3 regions of the Bacillus sp. SSR7 genome follow, and region 1 is predicted to be linked to each of the others. Evidence: riboswitches for the same ligand, from Rfam matches in the RefSeq annotation. Region 1 holds a riboswitch; each other region holds the start of a gene.

Region 1 (4,717 bases):
AGGGAAATCGGTACTTGTGTTAGCCCATAGTAATGCGGCAGTGGACGTATTAATGAGTGAAGTAACGAAACAAATTGAAAAGAAAAAGAAATGGACACCTGGTGAAATTGTTCGTTACGGTTATAGTCAACATGAACATATACGAAATCATGAAACGTTACTTGCGTCGAAGTTAGTTGAAACGACGAACGGATCTTGGGGAGAAGAGAGACTCTATTTAGAAGAGACACGACAAGATCTTCGTGAAAAGATTTTATCGTATAAAGCAACATCTGCTGATAAGAAGCGTATACAAGAGATTGAAAGTGATCTTCGAAAGCAAAAAGCGAAAATTAAAGAAGTAGAAAAAGAATACATTGAAAATGCGAAAGTAATCGGCGCAACTTTATCGAAATGTGCCATTGATTCACTTATTTATGAGCGTACATTTGATTTAGTTGTCGTAGATGAAGTAAGTATGGCATATGTTCCGCAAATTGCATTAGCTGCTTCACTTGGAAAACGCATCGTCGTATGTGGTGATTTTTTACAGTTACCTCCAATTGCGATGGCGAATCATGAACTCGTTCGAAAATGGCTTGGGGAAGATATGTTCTACCATGCCGGGATTGTTGAGTCTGTCAATAAATCAGAAGCACATCCAAACCTGTTTATGTTGCAGGAACAAAGACGTATGCATGCGGATATATCTAAGTTTACAAACTCATTTATTTATAAAAATAGAGTTTATGACCATCCGTCTGTTTCAGAACGTAAAGAACTTGCGCAATTGCAACCTTTCGCAAATGAGGCGAGCGTTTTATTTGATACGAGTCTAATGGGTGCATTTTCGTTAAAAGACGCTGCTTCAGGATCTCGTTTTAACATTATGTCTGGTTTAGTAGCGATGCAAATGATGTTAATCGGATTGTTAGACGGTGTGCAATCAATTGGTATTGTGACACCTTACAGAGCGCAGTCACGATTCTTATCAACGTGTATTAGAGAAATGTTACAGAGAACGAAATATCAAAACATACCTGTTTTAGCGGCAACGGTTCATAAGTTCCAAGGTTCAGAAAGAGATATGATGATTTTTGATACAGTGGATAGTTATCCGCAAGAACGACCTGGCGTGTTATTCTTTGACCATAAAAACCATCGTCTCGTCAATGTAGCAGTGACAAGAGCGAGAGGGAAGTTCATTCAATTATCAGATTGCCATTATATGCGTAAAAATCTTTCAAGAAAACAAGCGTTGTCACAATTAACAGCTCATATAGAACGTCACGGAGATGTGTATGATCGTACGACATCAAGACAATTGTGGGAACGAAAAATTTCGAAACGTTTACGCTGGTTTATGGAAATAAATCTTGAAGAACCGAAAGGGCTATTGAAAGATATTTTAGCTGCAAAACGAAAAATTATTATTTCACTTCCAAGTACGAAGCAAGTGGATAAGCGAGTATGGCAAGCATTAATGCGTACAAATGCGCAAATAACAGTGTATAGTGATGGACCAGTTCAACTGAAAAATGTAAAGTTACAAAGGCAAAATAAAGCATTCCCGTTTATCGTAATCGATGATGAAATCTTTTGGGCAGGCGCACCACTCACATCTCAAATGATGTTTGAAGGTAGTACGGAATTCCCGTACGTATGTGCGAGACTGCAAGCACCTGAGACAATTGGTGTATTAAAAGGATTTTTAGATATCCGGTAAATTCGGATAGGAATTCCTTGACTTTTATTTAAAATGAACTTAGAATGAATGTAATTTAATATAATTTTATGAAAATTCTTATCACGAGAGGTGGAGGGACTGGCCCTATGATACCTCGGCAGCGGATTCTTTATGAATACTGTGCCAATTCCAGCAAGGTAACTTGAAAGATAAGAAAGAAGCTCATTTTGACTGTATATACAGAAGCCTCTTTCTATCTTTTAGAAAGAGGCTTTTTTACGTGAAAATAAAAGGAGGAAGAAAAATGGGAGCTACAGGAGTAACATCACAAAGAAAAACAATTGAAGAGAGTATTGAAAGAAATAAGGAAAAGTACATAGAAACAAGTCACGATATTCATGCGAATCCGGAGATTGGTAACCAAGAGTTTTACGCATCAAGAACGTTAAGTTTATTGCTAGGGAGTGCAGGATTTCAATTACAACACAATATAGCTGGACATGAAACGGGATTTATCGCGCGAAAAAGCTCTGGAAAACAAGGACCAGCAATCGCATTTCTAGCGGAGTATGATGCTTTACCAGGACTTGGCCATGCGTGTGGTCACAATTTAATCGGCACAATTAGTGTTGCAGCAGCAATTGCATTATCAGAAACGCTTGAAGAAATTGGCGGGGAAGTTGTCGTATTCGGAACACCAGCTGAAGAAGGAGGACCGAACGGTAGCGCAAAATCGAGTTATGTAAAGGCAGGTTTATTTAAAAACATTGATGCGGCGCTTATGATTCATCCGAGTGGAAAAACAGCAACAACGAGTCCTTCACTAGCAGTCGATCCACTTGATTTTCATTTTTACGGAAAAACAGCTCATGCCGCAGCTTCACCAGAAGAAGGGATTAACGCATTAGATGCGGTTATCCAGCTGTATAACAGTATTAACGCACTTCGCCAACAACTTCCATCAGACGTGAAAATTCATGGCGTCATTACAGAGGGAGGAAAAGCACCTAACATTATTCCAGACTACGCAGCAGCAAGATTCTTCATCCGTGCAGCAACGCGAAAAAGATGTGCGGAAGTAACAGAAAAAGTAAAAAATATCGCACAAGGGGCAGCGTTAGCAACAGGCACAAAAGTAAAAATCCATCAATTCCAAAATGAAATCGATGAACTACTCGTAACAAAAACATATAACGACATCGTAGCTGAAGAACTAGAATTACTAGGTGAAGATGTAAACCGTAAAGAAAGACTCGGCATCGGCTCAACCGACGCAGGAAACGTAAGTCAAGTCGTACCAACCATTCACCCGTACATTAAAATCGGCCCAGATGACTTAATTGCACATACGAATGAATTTAGAGAAGCAGCGCGTTCAGAATTAGGAGATAAAGCATTAATTACATCCGCAAAAGCATTAGCGAATACGGCGTATCGATTAATTACGGAAGAAGGGTTGTTAGAGAAGGTGAAGGAAGAGTTTAGAGAGGCGCAGAGGAATCAGGGATAAGTGGTTAAAGGGAGTGGATGATCCACTCCCTTTTCTTTTTTGAGAAAATTTGATGCCAATTCGCTTATTCCTTTATCAGAACGACAATTTCTCCTCGAACTCACTCTTTAATACAATTAAAGGAGACGATAATCCAAATTGCATTAAAGAGTCTAAAAATGTAGCGAGAGAATCCATCGAATCGCTCATGACCTTCATCATATAATTAAACTCCCCGCTAATTCGATATAAATCTGTTACTTCAGAAGCGGTATTACAATATTGGATAAAATCAGAGCATTGGCTCGTTTTAAACATAACGAATGCTTGAATGTTTTTATTAATTTTAGAAGGCTCAAATTTCGTTCGGTAAGCCGCTATAACTCCTTGATCTTCAAGTTTATTAATACGCTCTTTTACAGCAGGCTGCGTCATGGATATGATCCGTCCTATTTCTGAAACGGAAATTCTCGCATTTTCATATAACAAGTTCATAATTTTATGATCGATTTCATCCAGTTTTACTGCGTTTTGCATTGTGTAGCCTCCTTGTTGTGTTTTCTAAAGTGAATTACAAATTATAACTATAATATCATAAGTAAACAAACTAAATTACCTATAAATCTGTATTTATAATTATTGGTGTTTACATGAAAATATAAGTATAGGTTTTTATCAAACGGAAATTTAGGAAGGATGGAAAAAAATGAAGAATCTTGATGGGAAAGTAGCATTAGTAACAGGGGCGAGTCGCGGAATTGGCCGTGCCATTGCAAAGAGATTGGCGAAAGGCGGGGCATTAGTAGCGATTCACTACGGCCGAAATAAAACAGCTGCAGATGAAACGATTAGTGAGATTGAATCTAATGGAGGAAAGGCATTCTTAATTGAAGCTCAGCTCAATTCAATTGATGGTGTCAAAAAGCTAGTAGAACAATTAAAGAATGAATTACAAATAAGAGTTGGTACAGCAGAGATTGATATTTTAGTAAACAATGCAGGGATAGGTACACAAGGAACAATTGAAAATACGACCGAAGGGATTTTTGATGAAATTATGGCTGTAAATATTAAGGCGCCGTTCTTCTTGATTCAGCAAACATTACCATTACTGCGAGCAGAAGGACGCATTATCAACATTTCATCAGCTGAAGTACGACTTGGTTTTACAGGCTCAATTGCATACGGTTTAAGTAAAGGGGCATTAAATACGATGACACTTCCTCTTGCTAAACATCTCGGAGAAAGAGGTATAACAGTGAATACAATTATGCCTGGATATACGAAGACAGATATGAATGCGAAATTGCTAGATAATCCAGAAATACGAAATTTTGCTACGAATTCATCTGTGTTCGGACGAATAGGGCAAGTTGAAGATATTGCAGATGCAGTAGCATTCCTTGCTTCCTCTGATAGTCGCTGGGTAACGGGGCAAATTTTAGATGTTTCTGGAGGGTTTTGCTTATAGGGGCACTACTCCATACCCATCAAGCTAATCAAGTAAATTACTAGTTATGAAACGATCCTTGTTTCATAACTAGTAATTTATAGAAAGGTAG
Region 2 (4,717 bases), on a different contig from region 1:
TGGCCATTGCATGGGGCGATGCTTGGACGAATTTGATTCAACCATTCTGGGCATTACCGGCATTGGCAATAGCTGGTTTAGGCGCTCGTGATATTATGGGATTTTGCGTCGTGAACTTACTATATGCAGGATTTATCATAAGTCTATGTTTCTTATTTATTTAAACGAAAAGCTAGTTTTATACTAGCTTTTTTACATAATAAATCATTTATTTCCCATGCAATTTATAATCGTTTCCCACTCTATCTCCGTAAGATGTAATGACTCAAATGCAAAAAAATCTTCGCAAATTTTTCCGATCAGGTGTGGATGTTCCCTCAAAAAATTCCACTGTAACGCTTTAGGAAGAAAATATGTTTCATATTCTTTACTTCCCCTTACTACTTCATCAACTTCTCTTTCACAAATTCCTCTTATTAAATAATCATTTCTTAACTCTATTTGAATTTGCCCAAACGTTTCGCTACATTTCTTCAATTGGACTAAGCACTTAATATATGTACGAAAAAGTTCGTTATCATACTGACAACAATTTATAATACGAGCAAGTTCATTCATAATGTACGAGCCTTTTCTTCAATTTGTAATAACCACTTTTCCCGCTTCTCTACTTTACTCGTTTTCACAGATTGAAAAACTGACCGTTTTATATCGCGAATGCCGCAAAAACGTAAAACACCTCTCTTCATTGTAATCCAATCGGCTGATCGATATAGTAATGCGACGTACCATAATGGTGAGTCTAACGTATTAATTACCCATGCCTTCTTACCTTTCAATAAGCCTTTCGGCAGGGCCCCTTCATATTTATAAGCAAATCCAGCTACAAAAATACGATCAATAAACCCTTTTAAAATAGCTGGCATCCCCCACCACCATATCGGATAGATGAATAAAAGCAAATCCGCTTCTTCTACTAATTTTCTGTACTGAGCTGTCTCTTCTTCATTTACTAAATCACGTCTTTTCTTCTCTTCATTAAATACAAGGACTGGATCAAATTGTTCTTTATATAAATCAAGTACCGTAACTGAATGATTTGTTTCTTGTAATCCTTTTTGCACATGCTCTAAAATCGCCGCGTTAAAACTTGAAGAACTAGGATGAGCGTATACAATTAGTACATTCACTACAAAACAACTCCCTCTATAAGTTAAAGTTTCCCCTTCTTTAACATCTTCTCTACAATTTGCACGTTTTTTGAACTTTGCAACAAGCGATTTAGTACCGTTAGTAACTCTTCCTTTTCTAAACCTTTCAGTTTCTCTTTCACCTTACTCTCACCAGCATCTTGAATATCATAAACAACTGCCGCCATATGCTTGCAAAGATTCTCATACGGACACTCGCAGCTACTTTCTGTAAAATCTTCAAGATCAATAATCACTTCATAGTTTCCTGCATTTCCAGTAACGAAAGCAAATATTTTCTTGTCTTGTATTTCAACATCTTCTACATGTCCATCTTCATAATATTCATAACCTTTATCCATAATGTACTTAGGAATCCACTTCGTTATATCATGTAATAAGTAAGCGTACATCATAGCACCTCTTCCTTTAATTCCCTTTTGACTTCCACAACCCCTGCATGTTATTCTAATAACTGTCAAATAGCAAGTCTATATGACAAAACGACTGACACCTATTCGGCGAAGGTGTCTCTTTTCATTTGCAGCCGATATGAAGTGCCTCTTTCAGGCACATTCAATTTTTGACACTACACACTCAACACCATTCCCTGTATCAGGCTGCTTTAGCAGTCTTTTACTCTACATACTTCAAAAAAAGAGAGCTTAGCTCCCTTTTCTCGCCTTATAAAATACCCCTTTTTCAGCATAGAGATATTCATCAGCTAATGTAATTTTCCCATCCAGTTTCAGTTCATCTAATAGTCTTGATAAATAAAATTGATGTAACATCTTTTTCGTGAATTTTCCTTCATGATGCAAAACGATATGTTCTTGAATATCTAACAATGATATTGGCTTATCTTGCTCTATCATATATTCATAAACTGTACTACGCAGTTTGACGTATTTTTCGAGTGTCACAGTACTTCGCAACCCCTTTCTTCTTAATATAAATTTTCGTAATCGGTTTTTTTGCAATAAAAAAACCTCTCCGATAAGAAGAAGTTACGTATATATCTTCGTCTTATCTCCCAGAACAAATATGTTCTGCTGGAATTAGCACCTGCATCGCGGTTGCTGGGTTTCATCGGGCCAGTCCCTCCACCTCTCTGGATAAGAAAATATTCACTTAATTCTTACTATACGTAATTTCATTTTAATTGTCAAACAAATATAACGAATTATATTTTCTTCTTTACTGTTCATACTATACATATATGAGTATGCAAGGAGGATTATGAAATGCATCAAAATGCTCGCGGATATGTACAAGATTCTTTTCAATCATTACAAGAAGCAAAACATTGTTTAGAAGAAGCATTACAGACTGTTGAAAAAGATTTTAATCGCGCTCGTATTGAGCAATCCCTTTATGCGATTGAACAAGCTATTCAACGCTGCGATTACACCGTTCATATTTTAGAACAAGAGTGAAAAAACTTCCCATCATAAGGTGGGAAGTTTTTTCAAATGGCATACGTCATAATTATTGCCGTTATGATAAAAAAATATACAGAAAAATGCTCCTTACAATATGTAAGAAGCATGAAAGAGGCAAACGAATATGTAAGTCGCGACCCTACCTTATATGAGTATGCTTTTCTACGCCATGTTATGCTCATCTAATATGCCGTATTTCCTTTTAAATCTTGTAAGAATCGTAATCCAAGACGTACTAAATAGTAGTAAGAACACAACATTTGAAATCGCATGGCTCAAATCGAAATAAAAACTTGCGATATAATATGAAATGACAGCTTCCCACGTTGCTTCACGTATAAAACCGAGAAGCCCCCAGAAATTCATGATCCAGCCAAATAAAAAGCCCACGAAGAACCCATATAGTAGTCTCCCCCATAACTTTTTCATTAAAAATGTATTGCGAAGTAAGCCTGCTATAAAACCAATCATACCCCATGAAAACATTTGCCACGGCGTCCACGGACCTTGCCCTAAAAAAATGTTAGATACGATAGCCGCTGTTGCACCGATCATAAATCCAGTTTCGCTTCCAAACACAATTGCAGAAACGATAATGACAAAAGAAGTCGGTTGTACACTCGGTAAAATAGAAAATGGTACGCGGCTAACTGCTGCAATTGCCGCTAATACGGCAACGAGAACAATTTCACGTGAAACAAACGCCTTTCTTTCAAAACGGATATAGAAAGGTAACATAATAACCGCTAATATAAACAAACTACTTAACATGTAATACCCATCCATGATAAGTGTAGTAAAGAGTAATGTGCCTATTATTACTGCGAAAATACATATTATGAATGCAACATATCGTTTGGACACGCTTCGTACACATCCTCCCACGTTAATGCATATGGCAATTCTTTTCGAATGAATCGATTAATAGATGTTGTATAAAAAAAGTTTCCACTAAAAAATTCTTTCGGTGCATCATTCATAATAACTGCTCCATCAAATAACATCATACATTGATTCACGTATTTCGCTGCAAATTCAATGTCATGCGTTGCCATTACAATTGTTGTACCTTCTTTTTGCAACTTCCTAAATAGCTCTCCTACTCTTTCTTTCTTCCACGGATCTAATCCCTTTGTCGGTTCATCAAGTAATAATAACATTGGCTTTGATAATAACGTTGTACATAATGCAAGAAGTTGTTGCTCTCCCCCGCTACAATCATGTGGATGTCGTTCTTTAAGCGCATGTAACCAAAACTTTTTAAGCTGTTGTTCTGCTATTTCTTTTCCTTGTTCTCCATATAACTCGCTTGCACGTTCATACACTTCTTCCCACACTGTATCAAATGTAAAATGATAATACGGATGCTGTGAAACATACCCAATACTTTTAAATCGTTCTTTCGAATCAATTTTATGTATCACTTTTCCATTCCACTTTACTTTCCCTCTTCTCGCTTTTTGTAACCCTGCTAAAATCGTTAACAGTGTAGACTTACCTGTCCCATTCTTTCCAACGAGAGCTACCCATTTTCCTTTTTCAATCGATACGGTTAAATCTCGTAAAATGAGCGGACTATTTTTTTCATATTGAAACGAAATATGCTCTGCACTTAAAATGACTTCTTGCTTTTCACTTTGTTCTATTGGCCCGTTCACATATGATATCGCTGAAAAATCATTCATTTTCATTTGTGCTTCTCGCACTGTAAACGGGATATCTTTCGCATTCCACTCTAAAAATAATCTTGGAATTTGCGGAATAAATGGACGGAACTTTTCTACTTCCCACATATTCGCTACAACCATTTTCGGACTACCATCATACACGATTCGGCCGTTATTCATACAAATAACGCGCGTTGCGAGCGGAATTACTTCATCTAAACGATGTTCACTTAAAACGATTGTAATGCCAAGTTCTTCGTTAATACGTTTTAATAATCCTAAAAATTCTTTCGCAGCAATTGGATCTAACTGCGCCGTTGGTTCGTCTAATAATAATAGTTTCGGTTGCATCACTAATACCGCAGCTAAATTGACAAGCTGCTTCTGCCCACCAGATAACGTATGAACAGATTGGTGCAATAAATCTTGAAATCCTAAGAAGCTAATAAGCTCAGCTATTCTCTTTTGAATAATGTGT
Region 3 (4,717 bases), on a different contig from region 1:
ATCTAATTCAGTACCTGCCTTTTTCTTTATTAACAACTGTTCAATTTCATCTAATACGCTACGCTCTATTGATAATTCTGTAATTAATCGATCGAATTCTACAGGAGGCAAAGTTGTTTTCTCCTCTAGCCACTTACAAGCCAAAATAGGACGCAATACATAAAAGTACTTTTTCAATTTTACATTCTCACCTTGCAAAAATTCACGATAATTTTTTGAAGCCATATGTAAGTAATGGTATATCGTTGCTTTTGGATCAAAATTCTTTTCACTCATTTGCTGAAGCTGTTCTGGAAAATTAGAGTTTTTTGAATAAAAAATGGGTGATCGAATCCATTCGAGTAAAGCTGGGTTTGACCTTGCAAATAGTTGTAACGCTTTTTTAATATCCCATCCGCTTATATCTAAATCATCACTAATCGGATACTCAATTACATCTCGTTTATCATGAATTGATAAATACCATTCTACCGGGTGCATATAAACGAATCTAACATCATAATCACTATCTTTCGAAGGAAATCCCCATGCACGACTCCCTGACTCCACAGCGAATAAAATTTTCACATCATTTTCTTTCTCAATTCGTTCTAACTCCAACTTAATTTTCTCTCTCATTTCATACCCTCTCCATTTTTTGATTATTTCCTTGGAAATTCGACAAATATATTACTAAGTTTACTACATACTAAAATAGCTGTCAGAAAATTTCCGACAGCCTGTCAAAATTCGTTATTTTTTACTTGTTCTTTTCAGTTACACTAACCGCAATTCGTTCAAACTCTTTTTGAATCTCCTCTTTGTATGCATCTACTTTTGAAAAATCCATAGTAGCAATATAAATTCGTTCTAATTTATCACGAACTGATTTCGCTTTCGCTAAAAAAGACATCGCCTCATTCATTTTTGCTTTATATTGAATAGAGACGTCACGAATTTCCTCCGCATACTTCTCATCCGTCCCTGGTGTTACAATAAGGGCATACATATCTATAATTTCATCACCTTCTCGGCTCGGAAAATATTCATGTGGTGCGGTGCTATCGAAAATCGCAAACCCTAATTCTCTTACGATAACCATATCAAGACTATTTGGATCAAATCCACAATGATATACTTCAACTTCAAACCCTTTTTCTTCTGCTTCCTTAGCTAATTTTTTGAGCATTGTTGATTTCCCAGAACCTGGGCGTCCTTTTATAAAATAACGATGTGGTAATCCTTCTGTTAAATTAGGAACAAAATCAACTGCTCCCTTCGGTGTAGCTGCTCCTAAAAAGCGATGTTTCACAAGCGATTGTTTCCCAACTTTATCTGTAAATAATTTCTGAATGAGCTGATCGGTTAGTTCATTCGCTTTATTAAAATCAATATTACTAATATATATTTTCTCCCACTCATCATGTATAACTAATGCCTCGTTAAAACGAGCGTAAGCAGCTTGAAAAGCTTTGCTTGCTTCTGAAACAAATCGTTCAATTTCCACTTTCTGCTTTCTTAATTTATCTGAATCCCAAGCAATTCCTAAATTAATATACTCCTCGACAACTCCTGGCATTTTTGGCTCAATAACATGCGGCGGTGTTCCATCAACAATTCCTACTTTTAACTTCGGGATGATGACACCATCAACCGATTTATTATCAGAAGAACAATGTAAAAATTCAATATCATATCCCTTTTCAGCCCATTCACGACCTATTGCCTTAATTAAAGAAGATTTTCCCGTTCCAGGTCCACCCTTTAAAATAAATAATCTGTTTAGTCCTTTTAAATTCTCTTCATATAAATTATGAAATCCTCTAGCTGTATTTCCACCAGCATAATAATTCAATACATTCCCTGTCACTGCACTCACTCCTTCGCAGCATTCTATTTACATAAGCTACAATATGCGAGCAACTTTATTTGGGTGAATACCTATTTTGTGTTGCACATAAAAAGGAAATGAATTACAATTTTATTATAGTGAAAATTCTGAACTTTAAATTGAATATACCTTTATCAAGAGAGGCAGAGGGACCGGCCCTTTGAAGCCCAGCAACCTCAGTTTATACAAACTGAATAGGTGCTAATTCCTGCAAAATGCATTGCATTTTGAAAGATAAAACGTAACTATTGTGTGCAAAACTCATCTTTCTTGATTATGAAAGGTGAGTTTTTTATATTTCAAAATATATACTTGGAGGTATTTAAAGTGAAAGTAATTGACCTATCCCAAACATTTGAAAACAATATGTCTCAATTTCCTGGAACACCAAAAATCAATTTAGAAGCCATTACAAGTGTTGAAGAGACAGGCTATCAAGTTACAGATTTTCATTCTGTCGTTCATGTTGGTACACATTGTGATGCTCCTGCTCATTTCATTTCAGGCGCAACGACTATTGATCAATTGCCCCTAGATCAATTTGTAGGTGAAGCTGTTCTTATCGACGTAACTCATGTACAAGAACGAAAACTACCTAAAGAAGTATTACACAATGCTGACATAAAAGAAGGTGATATTGTCATTTTCCATTCCAACCTATCTAATAAATGGAATACAGAAGCGTATGAACAAGAAGCCTTTTATCTTTCCGAAGAATTAGCTGAAGAATTAGTCCAATTAAAAGTAAAATCTGTCGGTTTAGATTTCATCTCTCCTGATGAGGTAACGACAGAAACATCACCAATTCATCACATACTACTTGGGAATAATATTTATTTAATCGAAAACTTAACAAACTTAGATGCCATTCACGCGAAACGTTTCTTTTTCTCAGCAGCACCTTTAAAAATTAAAAATAGCGATGGCGCTTTCGCAAGAGCATTCGCTGTAATTTTTTAAACAAACTATACAAAAAAAGCAAAGATCATCATTGACCTTTGCTTCTATTTTTTTTATTTAAACTAAGAAAGAATTGCTCAACACGAGGACGTAACCAAGCTAAATAATCTTTCTCTTTCTTCTTTGTACAAGCTATTTCTTCCCCATCGACCATTTCGACAAGCTCTAGCTCTAACAGTTGCCTCGTAAATGCTAACATATTTATTTCTTCAGCCGGATACTCTTCTTTTAATTTCTCCTCAATTTCCCCCAATAAAAAACCGTCACGCATCATTGCCAATGCATCAATCCAAAGTGGCGGCATTTCATATTTTTCTCCTGTAATTGTATCTTTTACAATATAATTCTTTTGCTCTTTTCGAAATTGAATTGTGTGTAAGCATACAGTCGAATTTAATGTTAATTCCATCATACCACCTCTTTCATAATATCTGCATAGAAAAAAGGATGCGCGTGCACCCCTTCTTTTTCTAACACTACCGAACCGTTACATGAATAACAAATCTCATGTCGATATTTTCCTCCATTATAAACGAAGTGTTTTATAAAAAAAACCCTTCTCGAAACATTTTATAAAATGTTTATATTTACGCAACAAGAACACTTTTCTGAAAAATATTTTCTTCTAGCACATTATGCTGTCGGTAAAGAAAATTCCATTTTCGTTCCTATTCCCACGCTACTTTGAATCGCAATACTTCCTTGATACTCCCCATGATCAATACAAAAACTCTACATATTATCTCATTAAATGATAAGGAAATTACTTTCAGGACAATATGTAACCTTATAACGCGAAAAGGAAGGAGATTTCCCTTCCTTTTCATCACAATTTATATCCACCTTACTCGATCATGCAACAATCCATCCGTAAAGTCATTTCCACCAACTACAAAATCCTTCATATATAAATTCAAATATTCTCCGTACTTACTTTCTGTATTTAATAATAATTCCTCTACATAATAGGCACCTTGTTTAAAGTTATCGAACAGTAAACTACACAAGCCAGCATAAATTCCACATCCTACTTGGAAATATGTCGCATTCGTTTTATATTTATGAAAAACTTGACTGCTATTCATCACGTTATACATATAGGTCTCGCTATTTTCATAAACGAGTAATACACCGACTAGATCCTCGCCCGCAATCTCTTCTTCGGCTGGATTAAATACTTTGCGATTCCAGTTCCATAGATCTTCTACCTTATCTAAATTCTGTCTAATTATATTTGTTGTATACTCGTTAATTCGGTAAAGAAACCCTACTTCCATGTTAAAGTTTTTCCCTAAAATTAAAACTTCCTCATGTGGCATTAAACAACCATAAAACTCTTTCTCTCCCAACTTTACTTTATACTCTGAAGCATATACATCTTCATAAAAGTAAAGAGGACGATGATGACTCATATACATCGGATAACTCCATATCGCTTCATCTAGAAATCGCTCTACTGCCCATGAAGCATACAGTGTATGAGGCTTTATAAGTGCTGTATCATGTAAAAATGACGTATCATGTTCTACTATATAGCATGCTCTTGGCTTTTCATTCGGGCGTTCCTTCATAAGTTCAACAGCCATCCATTGAACGACACCTGGATTCATACCTGATCCTATAATTGCTTTTGTATTTGTAAATTTCTCTTTTTCCTTCTCAAATTTCGTATATCTTTCCGTAAGCTGAAAGCCGATTAAACTATCGTCCTGATCTACTGCCTCATTTTCCAAAGCTGAATTAATATAACAAATTCCAAGTTCATTACAACAGCTTAATACTCTGATCGTATCTGCCCCTGAAACATCAATAACAATGCTCGTACTACTTTCTTTTAAATGCTTTTTAAATGTCACTACATCTTGGAGGTCTATTTCGGATAAAAAC

The links. Region 1 has a riboswitch for S-adenosylmethionine ahead of AC0NJG_RS14530 (M20 family metallopeptidase). Riboswitches for the same ligand answer to the same signal wherever they lie in the genome.
Region 2: another riboswitch for S-adenosylmethionine. It lies ahead of AC0NJG_RS20780 (hypothetical protein); the one in region 1 lies ahead of AC0NJG_RS14530 (M20 family metallopeptidase).
Region 3: another riboswitch for S-adenosylmethionine. It lies ahead of AC0NJG_RS16175 (cyclase family protein); the one in region 1 lies ahead of AC0NJG_RS14530 (M20 family metallopeptidase).

The regions. Positions count from the first base shown of each region.
Region 1 is NZ_JBVVXV010000007.1:13,219-17,935, forward strand. Features, by position in the region: gene AC0NJG_RS14525 (AAA domain-containing protein) at 1-1,705, shown strand, start outside; SAM riboswitch class I at 1,781-1,882, shown strand; gene AC0NJG_RS14530 (M20 family metallopeptidase) at 1,971-3,176, shown strand; gene AC0NJG_RS14535 (Lrp/AsnC family transcriptional regulator) at 3,252-3,692, opposite strand; gene AC0NJG_RS14540 (SDR family oxidoreductase) at 3,862-4,626, shown strand.
Region 2 is NZ_JBVVXV010000013.1:99,030-103,746, reverse strand. Features, by position in the region: gene AC0NJG_RS20800 (short-chain fatty acid transporter) at 1-164, shown strand, start outside; gene AC0NJG_RS20795 (group-specific protein) at 205-558, opposite strand; gene AC0NJG_RS20790 (NAD(P)H-dependent oxidoreductase) at 555-1,130, opposite strand; gene AC0NJG_RS20785 (SWIM zinc finger family protein) at 1,154-1,543, opposite strand; gene AC0NJG_RS20780 (hypothetical protein) at 1,796-2,053, opposite strand; SAM riboswitch class I at 2,154-2,252, opposite strand; gene AC0NJG_RS20775 (hypothetical protein) at 2,375-2,566, shown strand; gene AC0NJG_RS20770 (ECF transporter S component) at 2,735-3,436, opposite strand; gene AC0NJG_RS20765 (ABC transporter ATP-binding protein) at 3,409-4,717, opposite strand, start outside.
Region 3 is NZ_JBVVXV010000008.1:126,973-131,689, forward strand. Features, by position in the region: gene AC0NJG_RS16165 (nucleotidyltransferase domain-containing protein) at 1-618, opposite strand, end outside; gene AC0NJG_RS16170 (PRK06851 family protein) at 740-1,849, opposite strand; SAM riboswitch class I at 1,999-2,111, shown strand; gene AC0NJG_RS16175 (cyclase family protein) at 2,198-2,830, shown strand; gene AC0NJG_RS16180 (hypothetical protein) at 2,859-3,239, opposite strand; gene AC0NJG_RS16185 (S-adenosylmethionine decarboxylase related protein) at 3,664-4,717, opposite strand, start outside.